DNA from 2 places in the Streptomyces lienomycini genome. Region 1 is predicted to be linked to the other one. Evidence: riboswitches for the same ligand, from Rfam matches in the RefSeq annotation. Region 1 holds a riboswitch; the other holds the start of a gene.
The links. Region 1 has a riboswitch for glycine ahead of gcvT (glycine cleavage system aminomethyltransferase GcvT). Riboswitches for the same ligand answer to the same signal wherever they lie in the genome.
Positions count from the first base shown of each region.

Region 2: it holds a riboswitch for glycine, as region 1 does, so the genes downstream of both, gcvP (aminomethyl-transferring glycine dehydrogenase) here and gcvT (glycine cleavage system aminomethyltransferase GcvT) in region 1, are expected to answer to the same signal.

Region 1 is NZ_CP116257.1:1,514,024-1,528,326, reverse strand. It holds gene BJ961_RS07205 (enhanced serine sensitivity protein SseB) at 1-104, opposite strand, end outside; gene BJ961_RS07200 (AAA family ATPase) at 184-849, opposite strand; glycine riboswitch at 1,031-1,125, shown strand; glycine riboswitch at 1,126-1,241, shown strand; gene gcvT (glycine cleavage system aminomethyltransferase GcvT) at 1,281-2,399, shown strand; gene gcvH (glycine cleavage system protein GcvH) at 2,542-2,919, shown strand; gene glyA (serine hydroxymethyltransferase) at 2,934-4,196, shown strand; gene BJ961_RS07180 (L-serine ammonia-lyase) at 4,297-5,664, shown strand; gene BJ961_RS07175 (MFS transporter) at 5,779-7,200, shown strand; gene BJ961_RS07170 (D-Ala-D-Ala carboxypeptidase family metallohydrolase) at 7,275-8,009, opposite strand; gene BJ961_RS07165 (glycoside hydrolase family 25 protein) at 8,189-8,743, shown strand; partial or broken gene BJ961_RS07160 (NADPH-dependent F420 reductase) at 8,754-9,434, opposite strand; gene BJ961_RS07155 (EF-hand domain-containing protein) at 9,605-9,817, opposite strand; gene BJ961_RS07150 (MerR family transcriptional regulator) at 9,865-10,779, opposite strand; gene BJ961_RS07145 (GNAT family N-acetyltransferase) at 10,828-11,466, shown strand; gene BJ961_RS07140 (ADP-ribosyltransferase) at 11,497-12,111, opposite strand; gene BJ961_RS07135 (ATP-binding protein) at 12,209-12,712, opposite strand; gene BJ961_RS07130 (enoyl-CoA hydratase/isomerase family protein) at 13,019-13,786, opposite strand; gene BJ961_RS07125 (L,D-transpeptidase) at 13,833-14,303, opposite strand, start outside.
Region 2 is NZ_CP116257.1:5,193,654-5,207,956, forward strand. It holds gene BJ961_RS23625 (hypothetical protein) at 227-811, shown strand; gene BJ961_RS23630 (DUF5999 family protein) at 1,097-1,300, shown strand; gene BJ961_RS23635 (hypothetical protein) at 1,454-1,597, opposite strand; gene BJ961_RS23640 (TOBE domain-containing protein) at 1,698-2,093, shown strand; gene BJ961_RS23645 (TOBE domain-containing protein) at 2,280-2,699, shown strand; gene gcvP (aminomethyl-transferring glycine dehydrogenase) at 2,783-5,668, opposite strand; glycine riboswitch at 5,847-5,942, opposite strand; gene BJ961_RS23655 (PRC-barrel domain-containing protein) at 6,094-6,471, shown strand; gene BJ961_RS23660 (DNA polymerase IV) at 6,387-7,823, opposite strand; gene BJ961_RS23665 (MerR family transcriptional regulator) at 7,940-8,626, opposite strand; gene BJ961_RS23670 (bifunctional nuclease family protein) at 8,820-9,293, opposite strand; gene ftsR (transcriptional regulator FtsR) at 9,378-10,115, opposite strand; gene BJ961_RS23680 (FHA domain-containing protein) at 10,159-11,019, opposite strand; gene BJ961_RS23685 (DUF881 domain-containing protein) at 11,168-12,016, opposite strand; gene BJ961_RS23690 (small basic family protein) at 12,022-12,354, opposite strand; gene BJ961_RS23695 (DUF881 domain-containing protein) at 12,351-13,187, opposite strand; gene BJ961_RS23700 (mannose-1-phosphate guanyltransferase) at 13,355-14,303, opposite strand, start outside.

The DNA of each region.
Region 1 (14,303 bases):
CCGCCGGCCGACGGGACGCCGACGGAGGCGGACAGCACCTCCTCCAGCTCGTTGCCGGGCCACCCGCCGTGCGGGTGGGGGTGCGCCTGTGCCGGGAAGTCCATCTGCCTACCTACCGCCTGCCTGGTACCGCTGTCCGTGGCTGAAAGGCTAACCCGTTCGGTCCAGTGGCCCTACGGTGCGTCACCCCGTGAAGGCGATCCGGCGGAGGGTGTCGGCCGCGGCCCGGTCCAGGACGGTCGCCGAGGCGCAGCCGGTCGGCAGGGTGCCCGCGGTGACGGCGCGCAGCAGACGGGAGTTGGCCGTGCGGTGGCGCAGGAACGCGTACCGGGTCACGCCGCGGCCGCGCTCGCGCTGTCCGGCGAGGGCGTCCTCGGCGCCGACGTCGAGCAGCAGCAGGTGCAGGGTGCCGCTCCGGCGCCGGGCCTCGCGGGCCAGCCAGCCGCGCACCCAGGCCTGGGTGCCGCAGTCGTGCACGACGACGCCCTCGCCGGAGCGCAGCGCGCGGCGCAGTCCGGCGTAGTGGGCGAGACGGACGAGGGGCCGGTAGAGCCCGTACGGCAATAAGCGCGGCATGCGGCGGTCCCAGCGGTCGCGGGTGTCCTGGGAGTCGACGCGCAGGCCCTGCACGGTGCGCCGCATCAGCGTGGACTTGCCGCTGCCGGGCAGGCCGGTGATCACCACCAGGTCCCGGGGTCCGAACAGCAGGGCGTGCGGGCTGCGGCCGCCGCGGTCCCTGAGGTCGCGGACGACGGGTGCGGGCAGTTCGGCGCACGCCTCCGGGGCCGCAGAGGGCTGCTCGGGCAGCGCGAGACCCGAGGTCGTGGCGTACGCCGTGGTCCTGTTCACCGTGATCGTCCTCCCCTGGGGCGGTTCACGAGATTCCCGTCCCCGTCGAGTGTAAAGAGAAGGTAATGCGCGGGTCTCGCGTTTTCGTTCGCTTACTGCCACAAGCCGGTTACAGATACAGCTCTGCCCAGGGATCGGCCGGGCGTGCAATGATGGCGGCGCCAACTGCATACCGGCCGTTTGAATCCGCGCGGGAGAGTCCCCGGCCGTCGCCGGGGCGCCGAAGGAGCAAGTCCCTCCCTTGAATCTCTCAGGCACCGTTACCGCGCGGGCGAGGCACATCTGAAAAGCGGACCGCCCCCGACGGCGGTCCCACCCAAGGTGCAAGCCCTGTCCGCCGTACTCCGGTGGCCACGGCGAACCTCTCAGGTTCCGATGACAGATGGGGAGGATCGACCTCGCCCCGTCCTGTCCTGGGAGACGACCGACCGATGAGCAGTACCGAACTCCGCCGTACCGCGCTCGATGCCACCCATCGCGCGCTGGGCGCGACGATGACCGACTTCGCCGGCTGGGACATGCCCCTGCGCTACGGCTCCGAGCGCGACGAGCACGTCGCGGTGCGCACCCGTGCCGGTCTCTTCGACCTCTCGCACATGGGTGAGATCACCGTCACCGGTCCACAGGCGGCCGAGCTGCTGAACTTCGCGCTGGTGGGCAACATCGGCACCGTGAAGCCGGGCCGGGCCCGCTACACCATGATCTGCCGCGAGGACGGCGGCATCCTGGACGACCTGATCGTCTACCGGCTCGGCGACACCACGTACATGGTGGTCGCCAACGCCTCCAACGCCCAGGTCGTGCTGGACGCGCTGACCGGGCGGGCGGCCGGCTTCGACGCCGAGGTGCGCGACGACCGCGACGCCTACGCGCTGCTCGCCGTGCAGGGTCCCGAGTCCCCGGGCATCCTCGCGTCGCTCACCGACGCCGACCTGGACGGTCTGAAGTACTACGCCGGTCTGCCCGGCACCGTCGCGGGCGTCCCGGCGCTGATCGCGCGCACCGGCTACACCGGCGAGGACGGCTTCGAGCTGTTCGTGAAGCCGGAGCACGCCGTGGAGCTGTGGGAGGCGCTGACCCGGGCGGGCGAGGGCGTCGGTCTCGTCGCGTGCGGCCTGTCCTGCCGGGACACGCTCCGCCTGGAGGCGGGCATGCCGCTGTACGGCAACGAGCTGACGACCGCGCTGACGCCGTTCGACGCGGGTCTCGGCCGGGTCGTGAAGTTCGAGAAGGAGGGCGACTTCGTCGGGCGTGCCGCGCTGACCGAGGCCGCTGCCCGGGCGGAGCAGAACCCGCCCCGCGTCCTGGTCGGCCTGGTCGCCGAGGGCCGCCGGGTACCGCGCGCCGGGTACCAGGTGGTCGCGGGCGGCGAGGTGATCGGCCGGGTCACCTCCGGCGCCCCGTCGCCGACGCTGGGCAGGCCGATCGCCATGGCGTACGTCGACCCGGGGCACGCGGCACCGGGCACCGCGGGTGTCGGTGTGGACATCCGGGGCAGCCACGAGCCGTACGAGGTCGTGGCGCTTCCCTTCTACAAGCGCCAGAAGTAGACACTGGCGCGGCGGGGCCCCGCCGTCCCGCGCGCGTCCGCGCCGCCCACCGGTGCGGCCGCGGCGACCCCTTCCGTCGCCGTGTTCACCACCTGTCACCCCCTTCACCAGCCACTTCCCCGCGTACAGGAGAATTCAGGCCATGAGCAACCCCCAGCAGCTGCGTTACAGCAAGGAGCACGAGTGGCTGTCGGGCGCCGAGGACGGCGTCTCGACGGTCGGCATCACGGAGCACGCGGCCAACGCGCTCGGTGACGTCGTCTTCGTGCAGCTTCCCGAGGTCGGCGACGCGGTGACCGCGGGCGGGACCTGCGGCGAACTGGAGTCGACCAAGTCGGTGTCCGACCTGTACTCCCCCGTGTCCGGCGAGATCACCGAGGTCAACGAGGACGTCGTCAACGACCCGTCGCTGGTGAACAGCGCCCCCTTCGAGGGCGGCTGGCTGTTCAAGGTGCGGGTCACGGACGAGCCGGGCGACCTGCTCTCCGCCGACGAGTACACCGCCTTCGCCGGCGCCTGAGGAGTCACGATCGCATGTCGCTTCTGAACACACCCCTGCACGAGCTGGACCCGGACGTCGCCGCCGCCGTCGACGCCGAGCTGGACCGCCAGCAGTCCACCCTCGAGATGATCGCCTCGGAGAACTTCGCCCCGGTCGCGGTCATGGAGGCCCAGGGCTCGGTCCTCACCAACAAGTACGCCGAGGGCTACCCCGGCCGCCGCTACTACGGCGGCTGCGAGCACGTCGACGTGGTCGAGCAGATCGCCATCGACCGGGTCAAGGCGCTCTTCGGCGCCGAGCACGCCAACGTGCAGCCGCACTCGGGCGCCCAGGCCAACGCGGCCGCGATGTTCGCGCTGCTCAAGCCCGGCGACACGATCATGGGTCTGAACCTCGCCCACGGCGGGCACCTGACCCACGGCATGAAGATCAACTTCTCCGGCAAGCTCTACAACGTCGTCCCGTACCACGTCGGCGACGACGGCCAGGTCGACATGGCCGAGGTGGAGCGCCTGGCCAAGGAGACCAAGCCGAAGCTGATCGTGGCGGGCTGGTCGGCCTACCCGCGTCAGCTGGACTTCGCCGCGTTCCGCAAGGTCGCCGACGAGGTCGGCGCGTACCTGATGGTCGACATGGCGCACTTCGCCGGTCTGGTCGCGGCGGGCCTGCACCCGAACCCGGTGCCGCACGCCCACGTCGTCACCACCACCACGCACAAGACCCTGGGCGGTCCGCGCGGCGGTGTGATCCTCTCCACGGCCGAGCTGGCCAAGAAGATCAACTCCGCCGTCTTCCCCGGTCAGCAGGGTGGTCCGCTGGAGCACGTGGTGGCCGCCAAGGCCGTCGCCTTCAAGGTCGCCGCGAGCGAGGACTTCAAGGAGCGCCAGGGCCGTACGCTGGAGGGTGCCCGCATCCTGGCCGAGCGCCTGGTGCGGGACGACGCCAAGGCGGCGGGCGTCTCTGTCCTGACCGGCGGCACGGACGTCCACCTGGTCCTGGTGGACCTGCGTGACTCCGAGCTGGACGGCCAGCAGGCCGAGGACCGCCTCCACGAGGTCGGCATCACGGTCAACCGCAACGCCGTTCCGAACGACCCGCGTCCGCCGATGGTGACCTCCGGTCTGCGCATCGGTACGCCGGCCCTGGCGACCCGGGGCTTCACGGCCGAGGACTTCGCCGAGGTCGCGGACGTGATCGCCGAGGCGCTGAAGCCGTCCTACGACGCCGAGGCCCTCAAGGCCCGGGTGAAGACCCTGGCCGACAAGCACCCGCTGTACCCGGGTCTGAACAAGTAGACACCGCATCCGAGGGGTGGGGCGCCGCATCCGCCACAAGCGGCCGGGCGCCCCGCCCCTCGGCACCCCCTCCGCACCACCCCCGTTCTGAGGAGTCCCCGTGGCCATCTCGGTCTTCGACCTGTTCTCGATCGGCATCGGCCCGTCGAGCTCGCACACGGTCGGCCCGATGCGCGCGGCCCGCATGTTCGCCCGCCGCCTGCGCGGCGAGGAGCTGCTGGGCTCCGTCGCCTCGGTCCGCGCCGAGCTGTACGGCTCGCTCGGCGCCACCGGCCACGGCCACGGCACCCCGAAGGCGGTGCTGCTCGGCCTGGAGGGCGACTCACCGCGCACGGTCGACGTGGAGACGGCGGACGCCCGCGTCGAGACGATCAGGTCGGCCGCCCGTCTCAGCCTCCTCGGCGAGCACGAGATCGCGTTCTCCTACGACGACGACATGGTCCTGCACCGCCGCAAGGCCCTCCCCTACCACGCCAACGGCATGACCCTGTGGGCGTACGACGCCCAGGGCGCCGAGGTGCTGACCAAGACGTACTACTCGGTCGGCGGCGGCTTCGTCGTCGACGAGGACGCGGTGGGCGCGGACCGCATCGTGCTCGACGACACGGTGCTCAAGTACCCCTTCCGCACCGGTGACGAGCTGCTGCGCCTGGCCCGGGAGACGGGCCTGTCCATCTCCGCGCTGATGCTGGAGAACGAGCGGGCCTGGCGCGACGAGGACGAGATCCGCGAGGGCCTGCTGGAGATCTGGCGCGTGATGCGGGCGTGCGTGGAGCGCGGCATGACCCGCGAGGGCATCCTGCCGGGCGGCCTGAAGGTGCGCCGCCGCGCCGCGAACACCGCGCGCAAGCTGCGCTCCGAGGGCGACCCGCAGGCGCTGGCCATGGAGTGGATCACCCTCTACGCGATGGCCGTGAACGAGGAGAACGCGGCCGGCGGCCGGGTCGTCACCGCCCCCACCAACGGCGCGGCCGGCATCATCCCGGCCGTCCTGCACTACTACGTGAACTTCGTCCCCGGCGCCGACGAGGACGGCGTGGTCCGCTTCCTCCTCGCGGCCGGCGCCATCGGCATGCTCTTCAAGGAGAACGCCTCCATCTCCGGCGCCGAGGTCGGCTGCCAGGGCGAGGTCGGCTCCGCCTGCTCGATGGCGGCCGGTGCCCTCGCCGAGGTGCTGGGCGGCTCCCCGGAGCAGGTGGAGAACGCCGCCGAGATCGGCATGGAGCACAACCTCGGCCTCACCTGCGACCCGGTCGGCGGCCTGGTGCAGATCCCCTGCATCGAGCGCAACGGCATGGCCGCGGTCAAGGCGGTCACGGCGGCCCGGATGGCGATGCGCGGCGACGGCTCCCACAAGGTCTCCCTGGACAAGGTCATCAAGACCATGAAGGAGACCGGCGCCGACATGTCGGTCAAGTACAAGGAGACGGCGCGGGGCGGGCTCGCGGTGAACATCATCGAGTGCTGAACGGCGGCACGACCGGAGCGCGGCGGGCGTCTCACATCGTGACACCCGCTTTCCGTGAAGCAAGACGGCTGAGATCGTTGCGACACCCATGTTTCGCACGTGAAAGACCGAGTCATGCCCGCACCGTCCCCCCACCCCGCTCCCGCCCAGGCACCCGTCAACCCCCGGTCGCGCGTCCTCGTCGCCAGCCTCATGGGCACGACGATCGAGTTCTACGACTTCTACATCTACGCGACCGCCGCCGTCCTGGTCTTCCCGAAGCTCTTCTTCCCGAGCAGCGACCCCACCACGGCGCTGCTGTCGTCGTTCGCTGTCTTCGGCGCCGCGATGGTCGCCCGGCCGATCGGCGCCGTCTTCTTCGGGCACCTCGGTGACCGGCTCGGCCGCAAGAGGACGCTGGTCGTCTCGCTGCTCACCATGGGCGTCGCCACGTTCCTCATCGGCGTGCTGCCCACCTACGCGCAGGCGGGCTGGCTCGCCACGGCGCTGCTCGTGCTGATGCGGCTCGCGCAGGGCTTCGCGCTCGGCGGCGAGTGGAGCGGGGCCGCGCTGGTCGCCACCGAGAACGCGCCCCGCGGCAAGCGCGCCCTGTACGGGACCTTCCCGCAGCTGGGTGCCCCGCTCGGCTTCATCATCGGCAACGGCCTGTTCCTGATCATCGGGGCGCTGCTGCCGTCCGCCGGCGGCGCGGACCCCACGCAGCCGTCCGAGGCCTTCGCGAGCTGGGGCTGGCGCATCCCGTTCCTGTTCTCCGCCGTGATGGTCGCGATCGGCCTGTGGGTGCGCTCGCGGCTCGTGGAGTCGCCGGTGTTCGCGAGGACGCGCGAGACCGGCGGGGTGCGCAAGCTGCCGCTGGCCACCGTGGTCCAGGGCCACTGGAGGCAGCTGGTCCTGGGCACGTTCATCATGCTGGCGACGTACGTGCTCTTCTACCTGATGACCACGTTCTCGCTGAGCTACGGCCGCGCCGCCAAGGACGCCGACGTGCCGGGGCTCGGCTACAGCTACACCACGTTCGTCCTGATGATGATCTTCGGTGTGCTGTTCTTCGCCGTGTTCACCCTGGTCTCCGGCCCGCTCGCCGACAAGTACGGGCGCCGCACCACCCTGGTCTGGATCACCGCCGCGATCGTGGTCTTCGGCCTGGTCTGGGTGCCGCTGATCGACCTGGGCACGCTCGGCGTGGTGCTGTGGCTGGTGCTCGGCTTCACGCTGATGGGCATGACGTTCGGCCCGATGGGCGCGCTGCTGCCGGAGCTGTTCCCGACCAGTGTGCGCTACACCGGGTCCGGCATCTCGTACAACGTCAGCTCGATCCTCGGCGCGGCCGTCGCCCCGTTCATAGCGGTGGCGCTGTGGGAGGCCGGTGACGGCTCGCCCTGGCTGGTCGGCGTCTACCTCTCGGCGATGGCCGTGCTGACGCTGACCGCGCTGCTGCTCGGCAAGGAGACCAAGGACGTCTCCCTGGACGAGGGCGAGCCCGGCCCCGCCGACGAGAGCCCCCGGGCGGCCGCGGCCGCCTCCTCCGCTCCCTGATCAGCCCGGCGCGCACCACCGCCGTACGCCGGGCGCCCTCACGCCGGGCGTACGGTGGCGTGCGCTCCGGTCGCTCAGATGCCGCAGTTGGGGGCCGACCAGTACGGCGACGGGTCGAAGGCCACGTGGGTGTGGTCGTTGTGGCCCGGGTAGCCCGGGCCGAGGATCTCCGAGAAGCCGTGGGTCCTGGACTGCTGGGCGAGCCGGCAGAAGCTGGGCGATCCGGTCAGGTCGGCGGCGTCGCCGTAGAGGTGGCGGCTGGTGGCCGAGCCGCCGACGGCGTTGTTGCAGGCGCGGGAGCGGAAGCCGCTGGAGATCGTGATCGGCACGTCGCCGAGGGCGTGCCGCATCGCCTCCAGCTTCCACATGGTCTTCAGCGCGTTCGACTTGGCGGTGGCGGCGGACACCGCCCCGCCGGACCAGTCGGAGTTGCACTTGTTGAGTTCGGCGTAGGTGAAGTGGACGGGCGTGCAGTCCGCGTCCTGGAGGGCGTAGATCTTGCTGAAGGTCGCGGGGCCCGCGACGCCGTCCGCGCCCAGCCCGTAGGCGGCCTGGAACTTCTTGACGGCGGCGGCGGTCCGGGCGCCGTACTGGCCGTCGTAGGAGAGCCGTTCGCCCGAGGTGACCCAGCCGGCGACGCGGATCTGCAACTGCGTCACGTCGCTGCCGGAGGAGCCCTGGGAGAGGGTGCGGTTCCAGGTGTAGCAGGAGTCGGCGTGCGCGGTGCCCGCGGTGGCGCCCCATCCGACCACCGCACCAGCCATGAGCATGACAAATGAGAGAAGGAGACGTGACACGCGTCTGAACATCCCGGCCTCCCGACCGTCGAGTCGTCCGTGAACCGGAGCCCAGCGTGGGGCACCGCGCTACGCGCGTCAATGGCGCCCAGGGGAACCGATGTCGACATTTCCGCTTCGAGCGGGGATCACCCGTGCCATCGTGGGGAATAACCAACTCCCGTCCCCCCACAGCCTCTCAGGGAGGCCCCATGCTGCGCGGCATCGACGTCAGCGCCTACCAGTCCTCCAGCTACGACACCGACGGCCTGTCCTTCGTCTTCGTGAAGGCGACGGAAGGCCGTTCGTACGTCAACCCGAAACTCTCGGCCCAGACCAAGCGGGGCCGCGACGCCGGGCTGGTCGTCGGCTTCTACCACTTCCTGTGGCCGGGCAACCTCACCGCCCAGGCCGAGTACTTCGTCTCCAAGGCCCCGGAGCGCAAGGGCGACATCCTCGCCGTCGACTGGGAGTCGAACGGCGAGGGCACGCATCCGAGCAACGCGGAGAAGGACAGCTTCATCAGGAAGGTGAAGGCCCTGCGGCCGGACAACCGGGTGGTCCTCTACACGAACAGGAACTACTGGTTGACCGTGGACACCACCTCGTACGCGGGCGACGGCCTGTGGATCGCCGACTACGTGTCGGCGGGCAAGCCGCGCATCCAGGCCGACTGGCGTTTCCACCAGTACACCGACGACCCGGTCGACACCAATGTGGCGGACTTCGCGAGCAAGGCCGCACTCCAGAAGTGGGCGCGGCCCTGAGCGGCGGGGGTCAGCCCCGGAAGTCCGCGGGACGTTCCGCGGGCGCCTGGGCCAGCGCCTCGGTGACGCCCTCGACGCCCTCGCGCAGACCGTAGACCGGGGTGCCGGGCTGCTGGCGCCAGGAGTCGTCGATGCCGCCGGAGTCGACGGTGTCGAAGCCCAGCTCGTCGATCAGCGCGCGCACCTTCGCCTTGGCCGGCGCGTCGTCACCGGCCACCGGGAGCGCCACACGGTCGGACGCGCCGGCCGGGCGGGGGCGGTCCAGGAGGTCCTGGGCGTAGGTGCCGTTGAAGGCCTTGATCACGGGGTGCCCGAGATGGTGTTCCGTCCAGCGGCTCTCGGTGAGCCCCTCGTCCTCGATGGCGGCGATCCTGCCGTCGCGCTGCTGCGGGTAGTAGTTGCCGGTGTCGATGACCGCGACGTCCTCGGACGCTCCGTCGAGGATGCCGTCCGGGAGGTCCGGGACGCGCTTCAGCGGGATCGTGACGACCACGATCTCGGCGCCGCGCGCCGCCTCCTGGACCGGTACCGGGGTGGCGCCGGTCTCCTCGGCCAGCGCGGTCAGGGTCTGCGGCCCCCGCGAGTTGGCCACGGAGACGTCGTGTCCCAGGGCGGTGAGCCGCCGGGTGAGGTTGCCGCCGATGTTGCCCGCGCCGATGATGCCGATCTTCATGATGCTGACTCGCCTGGCCCTTCGGAGGTCGTGTCGTGCGGTCCGGCACGTTCGCCGTGCCGGTCAGCACCAGCAACCTTGGGCCCGGGCGGGCTATTCCGCCCCGGCCCGCCCTCACTCCCCCGGAGCAACGCGTGCGAGACGGAGGGGGCGCCGGCCGGCCGGCGGGCGCCCCCTCCCCCGCGTCGTCACTTGTTCAGGTGGGCCCAGAACTCGTCGAACGACAGCTGCTTGTCACCGTCGAGGTCGCGGCCGGCGATGATCGCCTCGGCCACCGACTCGGTGACGTTCCAGTCGCCGCCCTGGGCGAGCGCGGTCTTGAACTCGGCCGCGGTGATGAGGCCGTCACCGTCCGTGTCGATCCGCTCGAACTGCTTGCGTGCTTCCTCGATGTCCGCCACCGGTCCGCCCCTCGTATCGCGCATGGGTCCTACTGACGCAGGTCAGATTAACCGCCCGTACGGGCGCCCAGTGCGGCGACCACCCACCTGAACTGCTCCTCGTGGGCAAAGGGCGGCTCCAGGCCGTTCACGATCGCCGACAACTCCCGGTAGCGGGCGAGCCGTACGTTGGCCACCGCGGTCAGGCGTTCGAGCACGACGGCCGGGTCGGCGTCGCCGATCAGCGCGCGCAGGATCTCGGCGGCCCGCGGCGAGTCCGGGGCCACGCCGTCGCGCAGCGCCTCACCGGCGAGCTGGACCAGCCGGCTCACGAACCAGAGCGAGGAGCTCGTGGGCACGTCCGCTCCCCGGTCCGCCGCGTTGAACTCGATCATCCGGCGCATCACGACCCGGAACTCCGGGTCCTGGATCAGCTCGGCCAGCTCCACCCAGGCGTCCACCTGCTCCGGGGTGGGGTCGTCGGGCAGGTCGGCCGCGGCGAACCGCAGGCGGGTGCGGATGTCGGGGTCGCCGGTGTCGATGCCGGCGAAGACCTCGGCCATGAAGTCCTCGATGATCCGGCGGCGTTCGGTGGTGGACAGTCGTGCCAGCTTGTTCATGAGTGTCGTCTCCTCGGCGGTCGAGCCGCGTCGCGCCACGGTCGACAGCACCGCCCGGGTCACCCTCAGTGCGCCGATCTGCGCGTCCAGCGCGCTCACGTGCGCCGCCGCGACCCGCGCGAGGGTGGTCTCGCCGGCCAGGACGCGGCGTACGGCGTCCAGGCCGAGGCCCAGTTCGCGCAGGGTGCGGATCAGCTCCAGGCGGGCGACGGACGCGGCGTCGTAGAGCCGGTAGCCGCCCGCGGAGCGGGCGTGCGGGGGCAGGGCGCCCTCGTCGGACCAGTAGCGGATGGTGCGCACCGGGAGTCCGGTGGTGCGCGCCAGTTGCCCGATGGTCATGAGGCCGGTGCCGTCGTCGGTCATGTCTGGGAGTCTGTGCCTTCCAGCGGCTGGAGACTCAAGGAGCGCGGTGTGGCGGAGGGCCTGCGGGACATTCTGGACGCGGCGGCGCGGGGCGTGTTCCCGCCGGCGGACGGTGGGACGAGTGTCGTGCCCCAGCACGGCGCCCGGGACGCGGGGGTCGTCGCCTTCACGGCGCACTCGGTCGTCTTCACCGACGAGGACGAGGGGTGGGTGCGGGGGACGCTGGCCGCACTGGACTGCGACCCCCTGGCCGCGACGATGAACGCCCGGTTCCTGGCGGCCTTCGCGGAGCGCACGGGGCGGGCGACGGACACGATCGACGTGCTGCTGGCCGGTGCCCCGCTTCCGGGGCGTCCCGGGGTCGCGCTGCGGGAGGTCGCCGACCCGGGGCATCCGCGGGTGGTGTCGGCGCTGCGGCGGCGCGACGAGGTGCGGGTGTGGGCGGCGGACGGCGGGGTGCTGGTACTGGGCCGCGGGGTCGGCGGGCGGCTGGAGGTCGCCGTGGAGGTGGCGGAGGGTGCCCGGCACCGGGGGCTCGGGCGGGAGCTGGTGACGGCCGCGCGGCAGCTGGCGGGGGGCGAGCCGGTCTGGGCGCAGGTGTCGGCGGGGAACGCCCGCAGTCTGCGGGCGTTCCAGGCGGCGGGCTACCGGCCGGTGGCCTCGGAGGCGCTGTTCCTGCGTCCCTGAGCGGCCGGCGTCGGCGCCGGTCGGGCCGTGTCAGTGCCAGGGCTGGTAGTGCGGGTTGCTCTCGCAGTCGCTCATGATCTCGGTCTTGGTCTGCCGGTCGACGGGGCAGACGCCGATGATGTACTTCCGCTGGATGCCGCCGGGGAAGGCGACCTCCACCTGGTCGGCCCACTTGTGGGTGTCGCCGATGGTCTTGTTGACGTCGATGCCGCCGGGGGCGTCGATGTAGTAGTTGTAGCCGGACTTGTACCAGGTCTTGTACAGGTCGTGGTCGTAGGACGTCGAGACGTACGGCGAGGGCTGGTTGACCAGGACGTACTTCTCGACGTCGTACTGGCCGTTTCGGACGTCCTTGGCGTGGAAGCCCTCCTCGAAGACGACCTGCGGTCCGCGGCTGTCGCTGCGGTAGAGGGTGCCGCAGGTGGTGCGCCAGACCGGCTCGGGGGTGATGCGGTCGACGTCGACGCCGCGGTCGGCGGCGGCCTTGGTCTTGTCGTCGAACTGGGGGCAGGCCGGTGCGGCCTTGACGGGAGCGGCCGACGGGGCCGTGGCGGCGCCGGGGGCGGTGGCCGCGGTGGTGGCGAGGACCGCGGAGAGCGACAGGACGGCGGCGGCGGTCCGTCGGCGCAGGCGAGTACTGATCATGCGGATACGATCCCGGCTGCGGAGCGGTGCGTTCCGGATTCTCACCCGTAGGTGGCGTGTCCGGTGAACGGGCTTGCGTTCCGGGGCAGATGGACTCTCACCGGTCCACGACCCGCATCTCGAACCAGGTGGTCTTGCCGCGTGGCAGCAGATCGACGCCCCAGCGGTCGGACAGCTTGTCGACGAGGAAGAGACCGCGCCCGCTGATGTCCGTCTCCTGCACCGGCATCAGACAGGGCAGCCCCCGGGAGGGGTCGCGGACCTCGACCCGGATCCACCCGGGGCGGCGGCACATCCGGAGGCCGAAGACGCGGGCCCCGGTGTGGCGTACGGCGTTGCCGACCAGCTCGGAGACGAGCAGGACGGTGTCCTCCGTGACCTTGGGGCCCAGTTTCCACTGGCGCAGGGCGACGACCTGGGCCAGTCGGCGGGCGGTCGCGGCGGACTCGGGGCGGGAGGGCAACGGAACCTCGCGCTCCGTCGGGTTGCCGAACAGCTCCAGCACCTTGAGTGCGCGTTCGTCCTCGACCGCCGGCGACCAGCGCGCCGCGGTCGCACGTCCGGCTCCCCGCGGCTGTTCCTTACCATCCAGCCCCGCCATGCCTCCATCATGGCCGTCCACGGGGGGCTCCGGGGCCGTTCCCGGGGAATCCGCCCCCGTGGGAGCCGGGCCCGTCGATGGTCGATCGGCATATGCCGCTGGCAGTTCGGGGCCACTGGCAGCCGCTCTGACCTGCGCGGACGACTCGGCCGGAGACACGCGACGGACTCCCTCGACAGGACGCGCTTCATGGTGCGTTAAGGCTGCCATAAACCGCCCCAACGAGGGACCCGGATCAGACATCACGTCAATTGCGAGTGGTACAACGCGACTTCGGATGAAACTTGTACTTCTTGCATGGGGTGTTCAGAGGAACTTCGCCTTGCCGGGGCCCTCTTCCACGAAGCTGCGCATCCCGCGTTCGCGGTCCTCGGTGGCGAACAGGCCCGCGAACCAGTTCCGCTCGACGGCGAGGCCGGTCTCGATGTCGGTCTCCAGACCGGTGTCGATCGCCTCCTTCGCGGCGCGCAGCGCGATCGCGGGCCCCTTCGCGAGCCGTGCGGCCCACGCGTGCGCCTGCTCGTAGACCTCGGCGGCCGGGACCACCCGGTCCACCAGGCCGAGCGCCAGCGCCTCGTCGGCCCGCACCTGGCGGCCGGTGAAGATCAGGTCCTTGGCCTTGGAGGGGCCGATCAGCCGGGACAGCCGCTGGGTGCCGCCCGCGCCGGGGATCAGCCCGAGCAGGATCTCGGGCTGGCCCAGCTTGGCGTTCTCCCCCGCGACGCGGAAGTCGGCGCAGAGGGCGAGTTCGCAGCCGCCGCCCAGCGCGTAGCCGGTGACGGCCGCGACCACCGGCTTGGGGATGCGGGCCACCGCGGTGAAGGAGTCCTGCAGGGCGCGGGACCGCGCGATCATCGCCGCGTGGTCCATCACCTGCATCTCCTTGATGTCCGCGCCCGCAGCGAACACCTTCTCGCCGCCGTGGATCACCACGGCGCGTACGTCCTCGCGCCGGGTGATCTCCTCGGCCAGCTCCTTCAGCCGGTCCTGGGTGGCGACGTCCAGCGCGTTCATGGGCGGGCGGTCCAGGCGCAGCGTTCCGACGCCTTCGGCGACTTCGAGATGTACGGTCATGCCCCGCAGGTTAGCGGGCGTTCACGCGGCGGGGCAGTCTCCCCCCTCAGGCCTTCCACTTCTCCCAGGACATGTTCCAGCCGTTGAGGCCGTTGTCCGGGGCGATGGTGGCGTCCTCGGAGTTCTCGACCACGACGACGTCGCCGACGATCGAGTTCTCGAAGAACCAGCGGGCCGGCGCCCCCTCGTCCCAGCCGCCGCGCACGTCGCGCAGGCCGATGCAGCCGTGGCTGGTGTTGCGGTTGCCGAAGGCGTCGCCGCCCCAGTAGTTGCCGTGGATGAAGGTGCCCGAGGTGGACAGGCGCATGGCGTGCGGGACGTCCTTGATGTCGTACTCGCCGCCGTAGCCGACGGTGTCGCCGTTCATCCGGGTCACCGCGAGCCGCTCGGTGATGACCATCTGGCCGTTCCAGGTCTCGTAGCCGGGCGCTCCGGTGGTGACGGGGACGGTCTTGAGGGTCTTGCCGTCCCGCACGACCTTCATCGTGTGCTTCTTGGCGTCCACGACGGAGACCTG
Region 2 (14,303 bases), 3.7 Mb from region 1:
GCTAGCCGAAACACAGTCTGAACACATGTCGTATAAACTCCGCGGACAGGGCAGAGGACCGGCGCCCGCGGTCGAAGGATCCTGCCGTCGAGCTGACGCGCGGCAGGCCCCTCCCACTTCTCGGATCCAGCACCCGGCCCCTGCCTTCCCAGCTCTGTGAGCCGACAGCGTCGTCCGCCCGCTCCGCCCTCGCGCCACCGTGCCTTCGAATGAGAGGCGACCCACCATGCCCCTGCGTGTCTGCCCGGCCCCCGCGCCCGCCCTGCGCTCCGTCCTCACTGCCCTCTCCTCGCCCACCGCGGTTCGTGAGGCCCGTACTCCCGCCCTTCTTGCCGCTCAGGGACCCGCCACACCCGAACTTCCCCTTCCGGTGCACGTCCTGGACCGGGTCACGGCGGAGGGCGTGACGGAGACGCGACTGGCCGGATGGCGGTTCCACATCCGGTGCGGCGACCATGCGGTGGCGGCGGCGGAGACCATGCTGACACCGGACGGCTGGGCGTTCTCGCACTTCTTCGAGGGCCCCTACGTCGCCTCGACCGAGCGGGCGCTGCGGCAGGCCGAGTCGATGGCGCAGGCGTACCAGCCGCGCCTGCTGTCGGTTCCCGAGCTGTACATGCTGACGCTGTGGCTGCACGGCGACTGCGCCGCGGACGCCACGGCCGGGCACCCCGCGGCCACCGACCTGCTGGTGCCGCTGGCGCCGGCGCCTCCCGGTATCGCGGCCCACCGGCCGCACCGGGTCTCCGAACTGCTGCCGGTCCTCACGCACCGGATGACACCGACGCGGCTCCTGGGTTCGCCCGCCTGACCTGCCCCGCGCACCCGCCCCTCACCCACCCGCGCGGACTAGCCCCATTCGGCCATGCCGAACCATCCGAAGTGACAGTGCAGTTGGGCTGAACCGTCCGCGCGGGTGATGCGTCATCAACCTGTGAGAAGCGGTGCTGCGAAATACCTGCGGATCGACGCCCGTGGGGCAACACTGGGTTCGGACCGACTTACACAACGGGGGGCGGCCATGAACGAAGCTTCACGCCGCGGGACAGACAAGACAGCGCACTCACCCATCATCACGGACCGAGAGACCCCACTCATGTGTCAGCACCAGCCACCGTGCCCCTCAGCAGTCTCCGCCGACCGGGAGTCCGCCCGCCTCGTGGCGCACCACCCGGAGCAGGGGTGGAGCCTGCTGTGCAACGGCGTCGTCCTCTTCGAGGACACCGGTGAGCTACTGCCGGACGGCCGGGTCATCGCCCCGCACCGCCCGGTCGGCGCGGGTCTGATCACCGCCGCCTGACCACCGACCGGACGGTGTGCCGCCACTGCGTGCCACTCCGTCCGGCGCCTCACGGGGCCGGCCCGCAGCCACGGCTGCGCACCGGCCCCCACGCGTGTCCGGGGCCGGTGACTCCTCGTGGCCCTCAGGACCGACGGGGTGATGTCCCCGGTGCTACGCCCTCCGCCCGAGCCTCCGACGCGGCGAGCGCACCACGACGTGCCCCCAGCTGATCTCGCCCGCGATCAGCACCCGCAGCTCCACGGGCACCCCGGCGTCGACCGCCCGCGGCGTCTTCACCTCGGCGTAGCTCGCCACCAGCGACCCCACCACTGCCGCGCACTAACGCTATATCGCGTTATACCCAACGGCCAACCCCGCGTCCGCCGTTCCTCTCGCGCGGCCTATCGTGACCGGCATGCAGTCCTACACGATCGGCCAGGCGGCGCGGCTGCTCGGCGTCAGTCCGGACACCGCGCGCCGCTGGGCCGACGCGGGCCGGATCACCACCCGTCGCGACGAGGGCGGGCGTCGCGTCGTCGACGGCAGCGATCTGGCCGCGTTCTCGGTCCGACTCGCCCGCTCCGACGGTGCCGACGAGGAGACCCCGTACACCTCGGTGCGCAACGCGTTCCCCGGCATCGTGACCGCGATCAAGCTCGGCGACGTCGCGGCCCAGGTCGAGATCCAGGCCGGCCCGCACCGGCTGGTCTCCCTGCTGACCAGGGAGGCGGTGGAGGAACTCGGCCTGGAGGTCGGCATGGAGGCCACCGCCCGGGTGAAGTCGACGAATGTCCATATCGACCGGACGTGACCGCTCGGCTCCGGCGCCCGCGACCTGTGGCACCACGGGGCCGCCGTCCCCTCCTCCGGCGCCGCGGCCGGACCGGGCCTCCGTCCGGATACACGGATGCACGGATGCACGGATGCAGGAAACGGACAAGACGACGCAGAAACGCGCATACCCGGCGCAACGCCTCCACCGGGCTACGGTGCCCCCATGAGCCTGTCCATCCGCAACCAGCTCCCCGGCACCGTCACCGCCGTCACCCCGGGCGAGGCCATGGCGACGGTCGGGGTCCGTCTCTCCGGCGGCCAGGACCTGACCGCGGCGATCACCCGGGACTCCGCCGAGGACCTCGCGCTCGCCCCCGGCACCGCCGTGCGGGCCCTGGTGAAGGCAACGGAGGTCGCCCTGGCCACCGGGCACGTCGACGGCCTCTCCATCCGCAACCGGCTGCCGGGCACGGTCACCGCCCTCACCACCGGCGTCGCGATGGCCTCGGTCGCGGTCGCCGTCGAGGGCGCCGAACTGACCGCCGCCATCACCCGGCAGGCGGCCGACGACCTGGGCCTGGCCGTCGGCGTACCCGTCGTCGCGCTGATCAAGTCGACGGAGGTGTCGCTCGCCACCGGGTGAGGCGGAAGACGCCGACACGCCGAGAGGCTCCGCCCAGCGCCGCAGGGGCCTGGACGGAGCCTCTCCCGCTTCCGCGGCGGGACTCAGTCCTCGTACGCGTCCAGCGGCGGGCAGGAGCAGACCAGGTTCCGGTCGCCGTAGGCCTGGTCGATGCGGCGCACCGGCGGCCAGTACTTGTCGGCGACGGACACACCGGCCGGGAAGACGGCCTCCTCCCGCGTGTACACGTGGTCCCACTCACCGCCGAGCGCGCCCGCGGTGTGCGGGGCACCGCGCAGCGGGTTGTCGTCGGCGGGCCAGGCGCCGGAGCCGACCTTCTCGATCTCCGCGCGGATGGCGATCATGGCCTCGCAGAACCGGTCCAGCTCGGCCAGGTCCTCGGACTCGGTCGGCTCGATCATCAGCGTGCCGGCCACCGGGAACGACATCGTCGGCGCGTGGAAGCCGTAGTCGATCAGCCGCTTGGCGACGTCGTCGACGCTCACGCCGGTGGCCTTGGTCAGCGGGCGCAGGTCGATGATGCACTCGTGCGCGACCAGCCCGCCGGGGCCGTTGTAGAGCACCGGGAAGTGCGGCTCCAGTCGCTTGGCGATGTAGTTGGCGGACAGCACGGCCACCTGGGTGGCCCGCTTGAGGCCCTCGCCGCCCATCAGCCGGACGTACGACCAGGAGATCGGCAGGATGCCGGCCGAGCCCCACGGCGCCGCCGAGATCGGGCCGACGCCCGTCTGCGGACCGGCCGCGGGCTGCAGCGGGTGGTTGGGCAGGTACGGCGCCAGGTGCGACCGTACGGCCACCGGGCCGACGCCGGGACCGCCGCCGCCGTGCGGGATGCAGAACGTCTTGTGCAGGTTCAGGTGGGAGACGTCGCCGCCGAAGTGGCCGGGCTTGGCGAGGCCGACCAGGGCGTTGAGGTTGGCGCCGTCGACGTAGACCTGGCCGCCCGCGTCGTGCACCTGCGCGCAGATGTCGGCGACGTGCTCCTCGAACACGCCGTGCGTGGAGGGGTAGGTGATCATCAGCACGGCCAGCTCGTCGCGGTGCTTCTCGATCTTGGCGCGCAGGTCCTCGACGTCGATCTCGCCGTCCTCGGCGGTCTTGACGACGACGACCTTCATGCCGGCCATCACGGCGCTGGCGGCGTTGGTGCCGTGCGCCGAGGACGGGATGAGGCAGACGGTGCGCTGTTCGTCGCCGTTGGCCCGGTGGTAGCCGCGTACGGCGAGCAGGCCGGCGAACTCGCCCTGCGAACCGGCGTTGGGCTGGAGCGAGACCTTGTCGTACCCGGTGACCTCCGCGAGCCGCTCCTCCAGCTCACGGATGAGGGTCAGGTAGCCCTGGGCCTGCGCGGCGGGCGCGAAGGGGTGCAGGGCGCCGAACTCGGGCCAGGTGACCGGCTCCATCTCGGTGGTCGCGTTGAGCTTCATGGTGCAGGAGCCCAGCGGGATCATGCCGCGGTCCAGCGCGTAGTCCCGGTCGGCGAGGCGACGCAGGTAGCGCAGCATCGCGGTCTCGGAGCGGTGCTGGTGGAAGACGGGGTGGGTCAGGAAGTCGTCGGTGCGCAGCAGCGCCTCCGGGAGCGTCTCCGCGGTCTCCGCGTCGAGCGACTCGACGTCGCCCTCCACTCCGAAGGCGAGCCACACGCCGCCGACCTGGGCACGCGTGGTGGTCTCGTCGCAGGCGAACGACACGTGGTCGGCGTCGACGAGCCGCAGGTTGATCCCGTTCTCGCGGGCGGCGTGGACGATCGCGTCGGCACCGCCGGGCACCCGCGCGGTGACGGTGTCGAAGTAGGAGCCGTGCACGATCTCGACGCCGCCCGCGGCGAGGCCGGCGGCGGTGATCGACGCGTACCGGTGGGTGCGTCGCGCGATGGCCCGCAGGCCCTCGGGGCCGTGGTAGACGGCGTACATGCCGGCCATGACGGCGAGCAGCACCTGCGCGGTGCAGATGTTGCTGGTGGCCTTCTCGCGGCGGATGTGCTGCTCGCGGGTCTGCAGGGCCAGGCGGTAGGCCTTGTTGCCGTCGGCGTCCACGGAGACGCCGACCAGGCGGCCGGGCAGGCTGCGGGCGAACTTCTCGTGCACGGCCATGTAGCCGGCGTGCGGCCCGCCGAAGCCCATCGGCACGCCGAAGCGCTGGGTGGTGCCCACCGCGATGTCCGCGCCCAGTTCGCCGGGCGAGGTGAGCAGGGTGAGGGCGAGCAGGTCGGCGGCGACGGTGACGAGCGCGCCGAGCTCGTGCGCCCGGTCGATCACCGGCTTGATGTCGCGGACGGCACCGGAGGCGCCCGGGTACTGGATCAGGACGCCGTTGATCTCGCGCTCGGCGACGTCGGCGGGGATGCCCTCGCTCAGGTCGGCGACGACGACCTCGACGCCGGTCGGCTCGGCCCGGGTCCGTATCACGGCGACGGTCTGCGGCAGGGCGTCCGCGTCGACCAGGAACAGGCCCTTCTTGTTCTTGCCCATGCGCCGGGACAGGGCCATCGCCTCGGCGGCGGCGGTGCCCTCGTCGAGCAGCGAGGCGCCGGATGTGGGCAGGCCGGTCAGCTCGGCGACCATCGTCTGGAAGTTCAGCAGGGCTTCGAGACGGCCCTGGGAGATCTCCGGCTGGTAGGGCGTGTACGCCGTGTACCAGGACGGGTTCTCCATGACGTTGCGCAGGATCACCGGCGGGGTGAAGGTGCCGTAGTAGCCGAGGCCGATCATGGAGTCGAGGACCTGGTTGCGGTCGGCCAGGGAGCGCAGCTCGGCCAGCACCTCGGCCTCGGAGCGCGCGCCCGGCAGGTCGAGCCGGTCGGCGTTCTTGATCACATCCGGCACGGCGGCGGCCGTCAGTTCGTCGAGCGAACCGTAACCGACCTGCGCGAGCATCTTGGCCCGGGCCTCGTGGTCGGGGCCGATGTGCCGCTGCTCGAAAGGCATGGCCTGTTCGAGTTCGGAGAGCGGAGTGCGGTGGGCGGTCATGTGCGGAGGCCTCCTGGTCTGACGACCTTCGAGGGGCACCACGGCGCGGGTACCCGGACGGCCTCCCCCTCTGTCATCTCAACCTGAGAGCTTCACCGGTCGAGCCCGAGGGCTGTCCCGGCTTTCACCGTCGGTGAGAGCGGAAGCCGTCGACACCCGCCCTGCTTTCCAGAGTGACCTCGTCCGTGCGGTACGTGAGCCTGAGAGATTCCGGGGAGGATTTGCTCCTTCGGCGCCTCCGATGGTGTCCGGAGGACTCTCCCGCACGGGGTCAGCAGCCGCTTGCCAGCCTACCAGCGAGGTCACCGCACGGACCTCGAGTGGCCGACCGACCCTATGTGCTCTTTTGTAGTACTTAGGGATGATGAGGCGGCTGGTGTGCGACCCCCAGTGCGGCCCAGTGGTGCGATCAAGTGGAGGGCCCCGTGCGTACTGACATCGATCCGCGGAACCTGATCGGCCGCAAGGCGTTCGACCGCGACGGCACCAGGATCGGCACCGTGGACGAGGTCTACCTCGACGATGCCACCGGCGTCCCCGAGTGGGCGGCCATACGGACCGGCCTCTTCAGCAGGGACGCGTTCGTCCCGCTGGAGCCCAGCGAGCTGGTCGAGGGCAGCCTGCGTGTGCCCTTCGACCGGACCCTGATCAAGGAGGCGCCCGACTTCGGGGTCGGCCGCCACCTCTCGCCGGAACAGGAACTCCAGCTCTACCACCACTACGGCCTGGACGTGGCGGCCCCTCCCCCGCCTCCCGACCGCGATTTCGGCAAGCTGGCGGGCAAGGGCAACGACGACGCCTGACCCGGCGCGTCCGCGGCGTCGGCGACCAGCGGCAGCGGCTCCGCCGGGGTCAGCTCCGGGTCGTCCACCGTGAACGTCCGCACCCTGCCGACCTCGGAGTACGGCGTCTCGAAGCGCACGGTGACCCGCCCGAGGCCGCTGCCCTGCACCCACCCGTGCCCCAGCTCCGCGTGCCGTACGTCGTGCCCCGCGGGCCAGCGGCGCTCGGCGGGCGAAGGGCCGCGCTCCTCGACGGGCTCGGTCGTCACCGGCTCCTCGACCGGCTCCTCGGCCCGGTCCCCGGCCGCCTGCGCGAACAGGTCCTCCTGCGTGTAGTCGGCGAGCCCGCTGACCCCCACCCCGAGCAGCCGCACACCGCCCGTGGTGTCCACCGAGTCCAGCAGCCGGGCGGCCGCCTCCCGCACCACCGTCGGGTCGTCGGTGGGCCCGCGCAGCGTCTCGGAGCGCGTCAGGGTGGAGAAGTCGTACCGGCGCACCTTGAGCACGATGGTCCGGCCCGACAGACCGGATCCGCGCAGCCGCCGCACGCACCGGTCCGCGAGCCGCCCCACCTCGACGCCGACCCGCACCCGGTCGTGGATGTCCACGTCGTAGGTGTCCTCGACCGACACCGACTTGGTCTCCCGCTCGGCCACCACCGGCCGCTGGTCACGCGCCAGCGCCATGGCGTACAGGGCGTGGCCGTGCGCCTTGCCCAGCAGTCGCACCAGCTCGTCCTCGCCCGCCTCGGCGATGTCGCCGACCGTGGTGATCCCCGCCCGCCGCAGATGGTCTCCCGTGGCCGGTCCCACCCCGGGCAGCGTCCGCACGGTCATCGGCTCCAGCAGGGTCCGCTCCGTCCCCGGTGGCACGAGGACCAGTCCGTCGGGCTTCGCCTCCTCGGAGGCGATCTTGGCGAGCATCTTGGAGGCGGCCAGCCCCACGGATCCGGTGAGGGCGGTGGCCGTGCGGATGTCCGTGCGCAGCTTCGCTCCGGCCAGCCGCGCCGACTCCGCGTCCCAGGCCGTCCCGCCGGCCTCCAGGTCCACGAAGGCCTCGTCCAGGCTCAGCGGCTCCACCAGCGGCGACAGCTCCCGCAGCAGCCGCATCACCTGCTCGCTGATGGACCGGTAGAGCTGGAAGCGCGGGACGAGGTACGCGGCGTGGGGCGCGAGCCGGCGTGCCTGGCCCATGGGCATCGCGGAGTGCACGCCGAACACCCGGGCCTCGTACGAACAGGTGGCGACCACGCCGCGTGGTCCGAGGCCGCCCACGACGACGGCCTTCCCGCGCAGGCTCGGTTTGGACGCCTGCTCCACCGAGGCGAAGAAGGCGTCCATGTCGAGATGCAGGATCGTGGGCGCGGTTCTCACATCTCCGATGCTGCCCTACGCCACTGACAATGCCGTCGCACCGGTCACACCGGCGGGGCCACGCCTGCGCGGCGGGACGGTGCCGGGCCGGTCTCCGCGGCGGAGCGACCGGGGGTTCAGACCGCCCTGTTGTTCCGCCGCCGGGCCAGCTCGTCGGCCGGGTTGTGCCCGACCAGGGTCTCCCCCGTGTCGACGCGCTCCCCGTGCAGCTGGGACAGCGCGCTCTCCACGTCCCGCCACACCACGCCGACGGCGATCCCGAAGACGCCCTGGCCGCCCTGGAGCAGGGAGTGCACCTCGTCGGGCGACGTGCACTCGTACACGGTGGCGCCGTCGCTCATCAGCGTCATCCGCTCCAGGTCGCGGAAGCCGCGCTCCCGCAGATGCTGGACGGTGGTGCGGATGTTCTGCAGTGACACCCCGGTGTCGAGGAAGCGCTTGACGATCTTCAGCACGACCACGTCGCGGAAGCCGTACAACCGCTGCGTTCCGGATCCGTGCGCGGGCCGCACGCTGGGCTCGACCAGGCCCGTGCGGGCCCAGTAGTCGAGCTGCCGGTAGGTGATCCCGGCGGCCGCGCAGGCCGTCGGCCCGCGATAGCCGATCTGCTCGGACGCCATGGTCGTCGCCCCTCCGCTGGTCGGCACGGCTGCCGGTCGCTGCGGACCGGGTTCGGCCGCGCCACCGTGCTGGGCGTGGCCCCCGCCCGCGCGAAGCCGGGAGCCCGGGGGAGGGTACGGACCGCCTGGCCCGAAGCTGTGCCCGGGGCCACCCCCAGCCGTACCGTCGCCGCTGATTCTCACGCCGACCTCCGTCCTTGACCTGCCTCCTCGAAGGTAGGCAGTCACCAAGGGTGCGTCAACGATCGCCACACTCGGCACGCCGAGTGATAATCACCCTACGAGTGGTTTACCGTGCCCTGCATCGGGGAACAGCTAGCCGAATGTGCCCGGACCAGGGCCGTACGGCGGCCCGAGCGCCCTCGGCCCGCGCGTCTCACTGGTTGCTGGTTCCGAAGTCCTCCGGCGAGATCTGGTCGAGGAACTCGCGGAACTTCTCCACCTCGTCCTCCTGCTCGTCCGGGATGGCGATGCCGGCGTCGTCGAGGACCGTGTCGCTGCCGTAGATCGGCGTACCGGTGCGCAGTGCCAGTGCTATGGCGTCGGACGGCCTGGCACTGACCTCGACTCCGCTCGCGAAGACCAGCTCCGCGTAGAAGACACCGTCCCGCAGGTCGGTGATGCGCACTTCCGTGAGCTCCTGGCCGACGGCTTCCAGCACGTCCTTGAACAGGTCGTGGGTCAGCGGCCGCGCGGGCGCCATGCCCTGCTGGGCGAAGGCGATCGCCGTCGCCTCCCCCGGTCCGATCCAGATGGGAAGGTAACGGTCGCCGCCCACCTCGCGCAGCAGCACGATCGGCTGGTTGGAGGGCATCTCGACCCGGACACCTACGACATCGAGCTCGTTCACACAGCAACCCTAGGCCGTGCTCGGGACGTTTGGGTAGTCGGGCCGGGATCGGGTGGTCGATCCGGGTGTTCGAACACGTTCGTTTCAGGGCAGCCGCACGCCGAGGGCGGTCTGCACCAGAGCCGCGTGCAGCTTCACCGCCAGTCCCGCCAGCTCCTTGGTGCGTGCTTCCGCGTGCGCCCTGGTCTGGGGGTTGCGGTGCCGCTTCAGCGGGGCCACCACCTGGTCGACCAGCCCGGCCTCCCGGTCGGCGGCGGCCTTCATCACCCGCAGGTGCCGCGGCTCGATTCCGAACCGGCCCAGCTGCACCACCAGGGACGCCACCGTGACCGCCTCGGCGTCGTACGCCCCGTCGGGCAGCGGGGCGACGAGCCCGTACGACTCCCACTCCGCCAGCTCCTGGTCGCCTATGCCGGCCGTGGTGAGCAGTTCCTCCCGCCCGATCCGGGCCACCGTCGGGCTCTCGGGGGCCTCGGACACGGCCTCCCCGTCCCGCTGCCGGCCGACCCTCGGCAGGGTCACGGCCTCGCCGCGCTCCACCGCGTCCAGGTGTTCGCGGATCACCTTGAGCGGCAGGTAGTGGTCCCGCTGCATGCGCAGCACCTCGCCGAGGCGGTCGACGTCGTGTGCGCTGAACTTGCGGTACCCGGCCGGAGTGCGCCGCGGCTCGACGAGGCCCTCCGACTCGAGGAAGCGGATCTTGGAGATGGTGATGTCGGGGAACTCGTCACGCAGCGCGTTCAGCACTGCTCCGATGCTCATCAGCCCACTGTCCGTGGCGGCGGCGCCTTGCCCGGCGCCGCCGCTCGGTGTTTGCAGCATGGACCTTCCCTGAAGTTTCCCGGGGCGGGAGGCCCGGGGGCGGTCAGTAACCCCGCTGGCTCGCGTAGAACACCAGCCGGTACTTGCCGATCTGCACCTCGTCACCGTTCGACAGGGCGACCTGGTCGATGCGCTCCCGGTTGACGTAGGTGCCGTTCAGGCTGCCGACGTCGGCGACCGTGAACGAACCGTCCGTACTGCGGCGGAACTCCACGTGCCGACGCGAGACCGTCACGTCGTCCAGGAAGATGTCGCTCTGCGGATGGCGCCCGGCCGTGGTCAGCTCGCCGTCCAGCAGGAAGCGGCTGCCCGAGTTCGGACCACGCCGCACGACCAGGAGCGCGGAGCCCAGCGGCAGCGCGTCGACGGCAGCCTGCGCCTCGGGAGAGAGCGCCGGGATCGCCGTCTGGCCGGTGACCTCGGCGTCGTAGGCCTCGAGACCCGAGATGGAGATCGTGGAGGTCGTCTCGGACGCTCGCTCCGGAACCGCCCCGGCACGCAGCGGAGCGCCGCAGTTGGAGCAGAAGCGGCTGTTCTCCGCGTTGCGGTTGCCGCACCTCGTACAGACCAGGGCCGACATGGACGGATCCTCCGGCTGCCCCGCCGGGGCGTTCGACGCGTACGGGCCGGCGTTGTATCCGCCGCCCGAGCCCGAGGGCTGGCCGAAACCTATGCCGCCGGACTGCGCAGGGTCAACAGACGGCACGCCCTGACCACCGGAAACGTCACCACCCGGACCACCCACCTGGTCCCGGAACATCGGGCGTCGGCCCTCCGCTTCGGGCTGTGCGCGATGGCGGGCGGTCGCGTTGTCGCCGCCCTCTCGCGCGCTCTTGCCGAACAACTTCGCAAACAACTTCACGGGCGATTCCCCTTGACCGAAACAGACCCGCCCGTGGGGCAGGACGAACCCTTACTGAACGCACTGGCCGACCCGGACACCTTCACAACGTCCGCCTCCACCAGACAGTTTCCACCACGCACCACCCAATCGGTGCGCCGACCCCCCGCAACCTCATGCCCTCGCCGGACAACCCCCATGCACGGCCGGTTCACTCGGAGGACGACCGAGCGTAGTCAGGCCGCTTCGCCGCTCGCAAGGCGTCCACAACGATCTTGCTCGACCTCTCAACAGTAACGGTGGCCTGTTCCTTCTCCAGAGTCTGCACCACGCCTCCAGGAATGTTGAGAGCCGGTTCCAGGTCCTGCGGCTTGCCGATGACCTGGAAACGATAGGGCGCGTTGATCTTGTTCCCGTCGACGCTCACGGACTTGTCGGAGTCCGCGAGGTACGTGCCGGCGACGACCCGGACGTCGTTCACCTGGATCGCCTCGGCACCCGCCGCACGCAGCTCCTGAATCGCGTCGAGCAGCATGTCCGCCTCGACCGTCCCCTTCGTGTCCTCGATCGTCACCGTGATGCCGGGCCCCCGCGCGGCCACCGTGCCCGCGAGAATGCCCAGTTGCCGTTCCTTCTCCAGCGTCTGCTTGCGGGCCTCCTCCGCCTGGTCGGAGCTGTTCTCGAGCTCGTCGCGCTGCTTCTCGAGGCCCTGCTTCTCGTCTTCAAGACGCTGAGTACGGTCGTCCAGTTCATCGAGGATGCGCACCAGATCCTCCTGCCGTGCGCCACGCAGCGCGCTGTCGCTGTCGCTGTTGGACGCCACCTGGACCGCGAGGCCGAAGCCCAGCCCGAACAGGAGAAGGGCGACGATCAGTTGGGCGCGGGTCAGGCGCGGCGGCCACAGCCCCTTGAGCAGCCGCTGCCTGCCCGTCGGTCCGCCGCGCGCCGACCGGTCGTCCCGCTGGGCGTCGCCGTCCGCGGCGGACGCCCCGGACGGCGGCATCTCCTCGGGCAGCTCCTTGCGCAGCCTGTTCGCGGGCCGCTCGTCGTGGTCGCTCATCGGCCTCACGCCCTGAAGACGTGGCGTCGGATCGCCGCGGCGTTGGAGAAGATGCGGATGCCGAGGACGACCACGACACCGGTGGACAGCTGGGCGCCGACGCCCAGCTTGTCGCCCAGGAACACGATCAGCGCGGCCACGACCACGTTCGACAGGAACGACACCACGAAGACCTTGTCGTCGAAGATGCCGTCGAGCATGGCCCGCAGCCCGCCGAAGACGGCGTCCAACGCCGCGACGACGGCGATCGGCAGATACGGCTCCACGGCCGCCGGCACCTCGGGCCGGACCAGCAATCCGGCCACGACTCCCACGACGAGGCCCAGTACGGCGATCACGATGTGCCCTTCTCGGTTATCGGCTGTGCTGTTCGTACGATCACACTCGGTGCGGCCGGCAGCTTGAGGTCGTCCGCGACGGAGATGGCGGTGCGGATGCCGTAGTTCTCCTGCAGGGCATGGAGGTAGAGCCCGTCCGCGCTGTCCTGGAACCCGGCGCTCAGCCGCTTGCCGTCCCCCACCGCGAGCACCGTGTACGGCGGCACCAGCGGCCTGTTGTCGACCAGTATCGCGTCACCGGCGGCCCTGATCGCGGACAGTGCCGTCAGGCGCTGTCCGTTGATGGAGACGGCCTCGGCGCCCGACTCCCACAGCCCGTTGACCACGCGCTGCATGTCCCGGTCCCGCACCCGGCCCGTGTCGGAGAAGCCGGAGGTGCCGCGCGGCCGGCCGTCACCGTCCGTGCCCGCGTCCTTGGCGTCGTTCACCACGAGTTTCACACCCGGGCCGTGCACCGCGACCGCGCCCGACAGGATGCCGACCAGGTCGGGCCGGTCTCCGTCGCCGCTCTTCTCCAGTGCCTCGCTCCTGCGCGCGTTCACGTCGGCGCGCAGCTCGTCGACGCTCTTCTCGAGCTTGTCGGCCGCCGAGGTCTCGCTCTCTATGCGGTCGACGAGTTCCTCGCGTTCCTTGGCCACGACGGGAGCGGCGACCCGCGCCTGCGCGGCACCGACCGTCACGACCAGGGCCGCCAGCACGAGGCCCGCCGCCAGCCCGAGCTTGGCCCGAAGGGTCTTCGGCATGCCGCCGCCCCCGTCGGCCTTCTTCCGCTCGGCGGCCTCGGCGTATCCGTCGTCGAGGCTGTGGTCCATGACATTGGTCAGCAATGACATGGACGCGTCCGGGCGCGCGGGCCGCGTCGATGTGCTCCGAACGGGGGGTGGCTGCGGCATGCCGCACATCGTCGCACGCCGCCGCCGCTACCTCCGAACGGCCCCACCGGCGTGCCGGACAGGCCCCCTTGGGGACACTTGTCCGGCACGCACGCGTGCGGTCCGTCTCACCGGCCCGCGCTGTCCACCACCGCGGACCATTCGTCGAGCAGCGCCTGCGCGGAGGCGTCGTCGGGGCCCTCCGCCCACAGGTGGGTGACCGCCTCGGCCGGGTCGGGCAGCACCATGACCCAGCGTCCGTCGGTCTCCACCACGCGTACTCCGTCCGTGGTGTCCACGAAACGGTCCCCGGCCGCCTCGACGACCCGCCGCATCACCAGGCCCTTGACGGCCCAGGGGGTGGCCAGATCGCGCTTCAGGACGTGCGCACGGGGGATCCTCGCGTCGATCTGGCTCAGCGTGAGCTGCGTGCGCGCGACGAGTCCGATCAGCCGCACGAAGGCCGCCGTACCGTCGTAGACACTGCTGAACTCGGGGACGATGAAGCCGCCCTTGCCGTCACCGCCGAAGATCGCCCCTTCCTCGCCGCCGACCCGCGTCAGGTCGTCCGGGGAGGTGGTCGTCCACTCGACCTGGGTGCCGTGGTAGGCCGCGACCTGCTCGGCGATCCTGGTGGTCGTCACCGGAAGCGCCACCCGGCCGCTGCGCCGCTCGGCGGCGATCAGGTCGAGCATCACCAGCAGCGCACGGTCGTCCTCGATGATGCGGCCCTTCTCGTCGACGAGCGACAGCCGCTCGCCGACCGGGTCGAACCGCACACCGAACGCGGCCCGCGAGGACGCCACGATCTCCCCGAGGCGCACCAGTCCCGAGCGCCGGATGTCGGCCGACTCGGTCGGCCGGGACTCGTCGAGACCGGGGTTGATGGTGAGCGAGTCGACGCCCAGCTTGCCCAGCAGACTGGGCAGTACCAGGCCCGCGCTGCCGTTGGAGGCGTCCACCACCACCTTGAGCCCGGACTCGGCGATCCCGGTGATGTCGACGTTGCGCAGCAGGGAGCCGGTGTACGAGTCGAACACGCTGGACGGGAAGTGCAGGTCGCCGATCTCGCCGGGG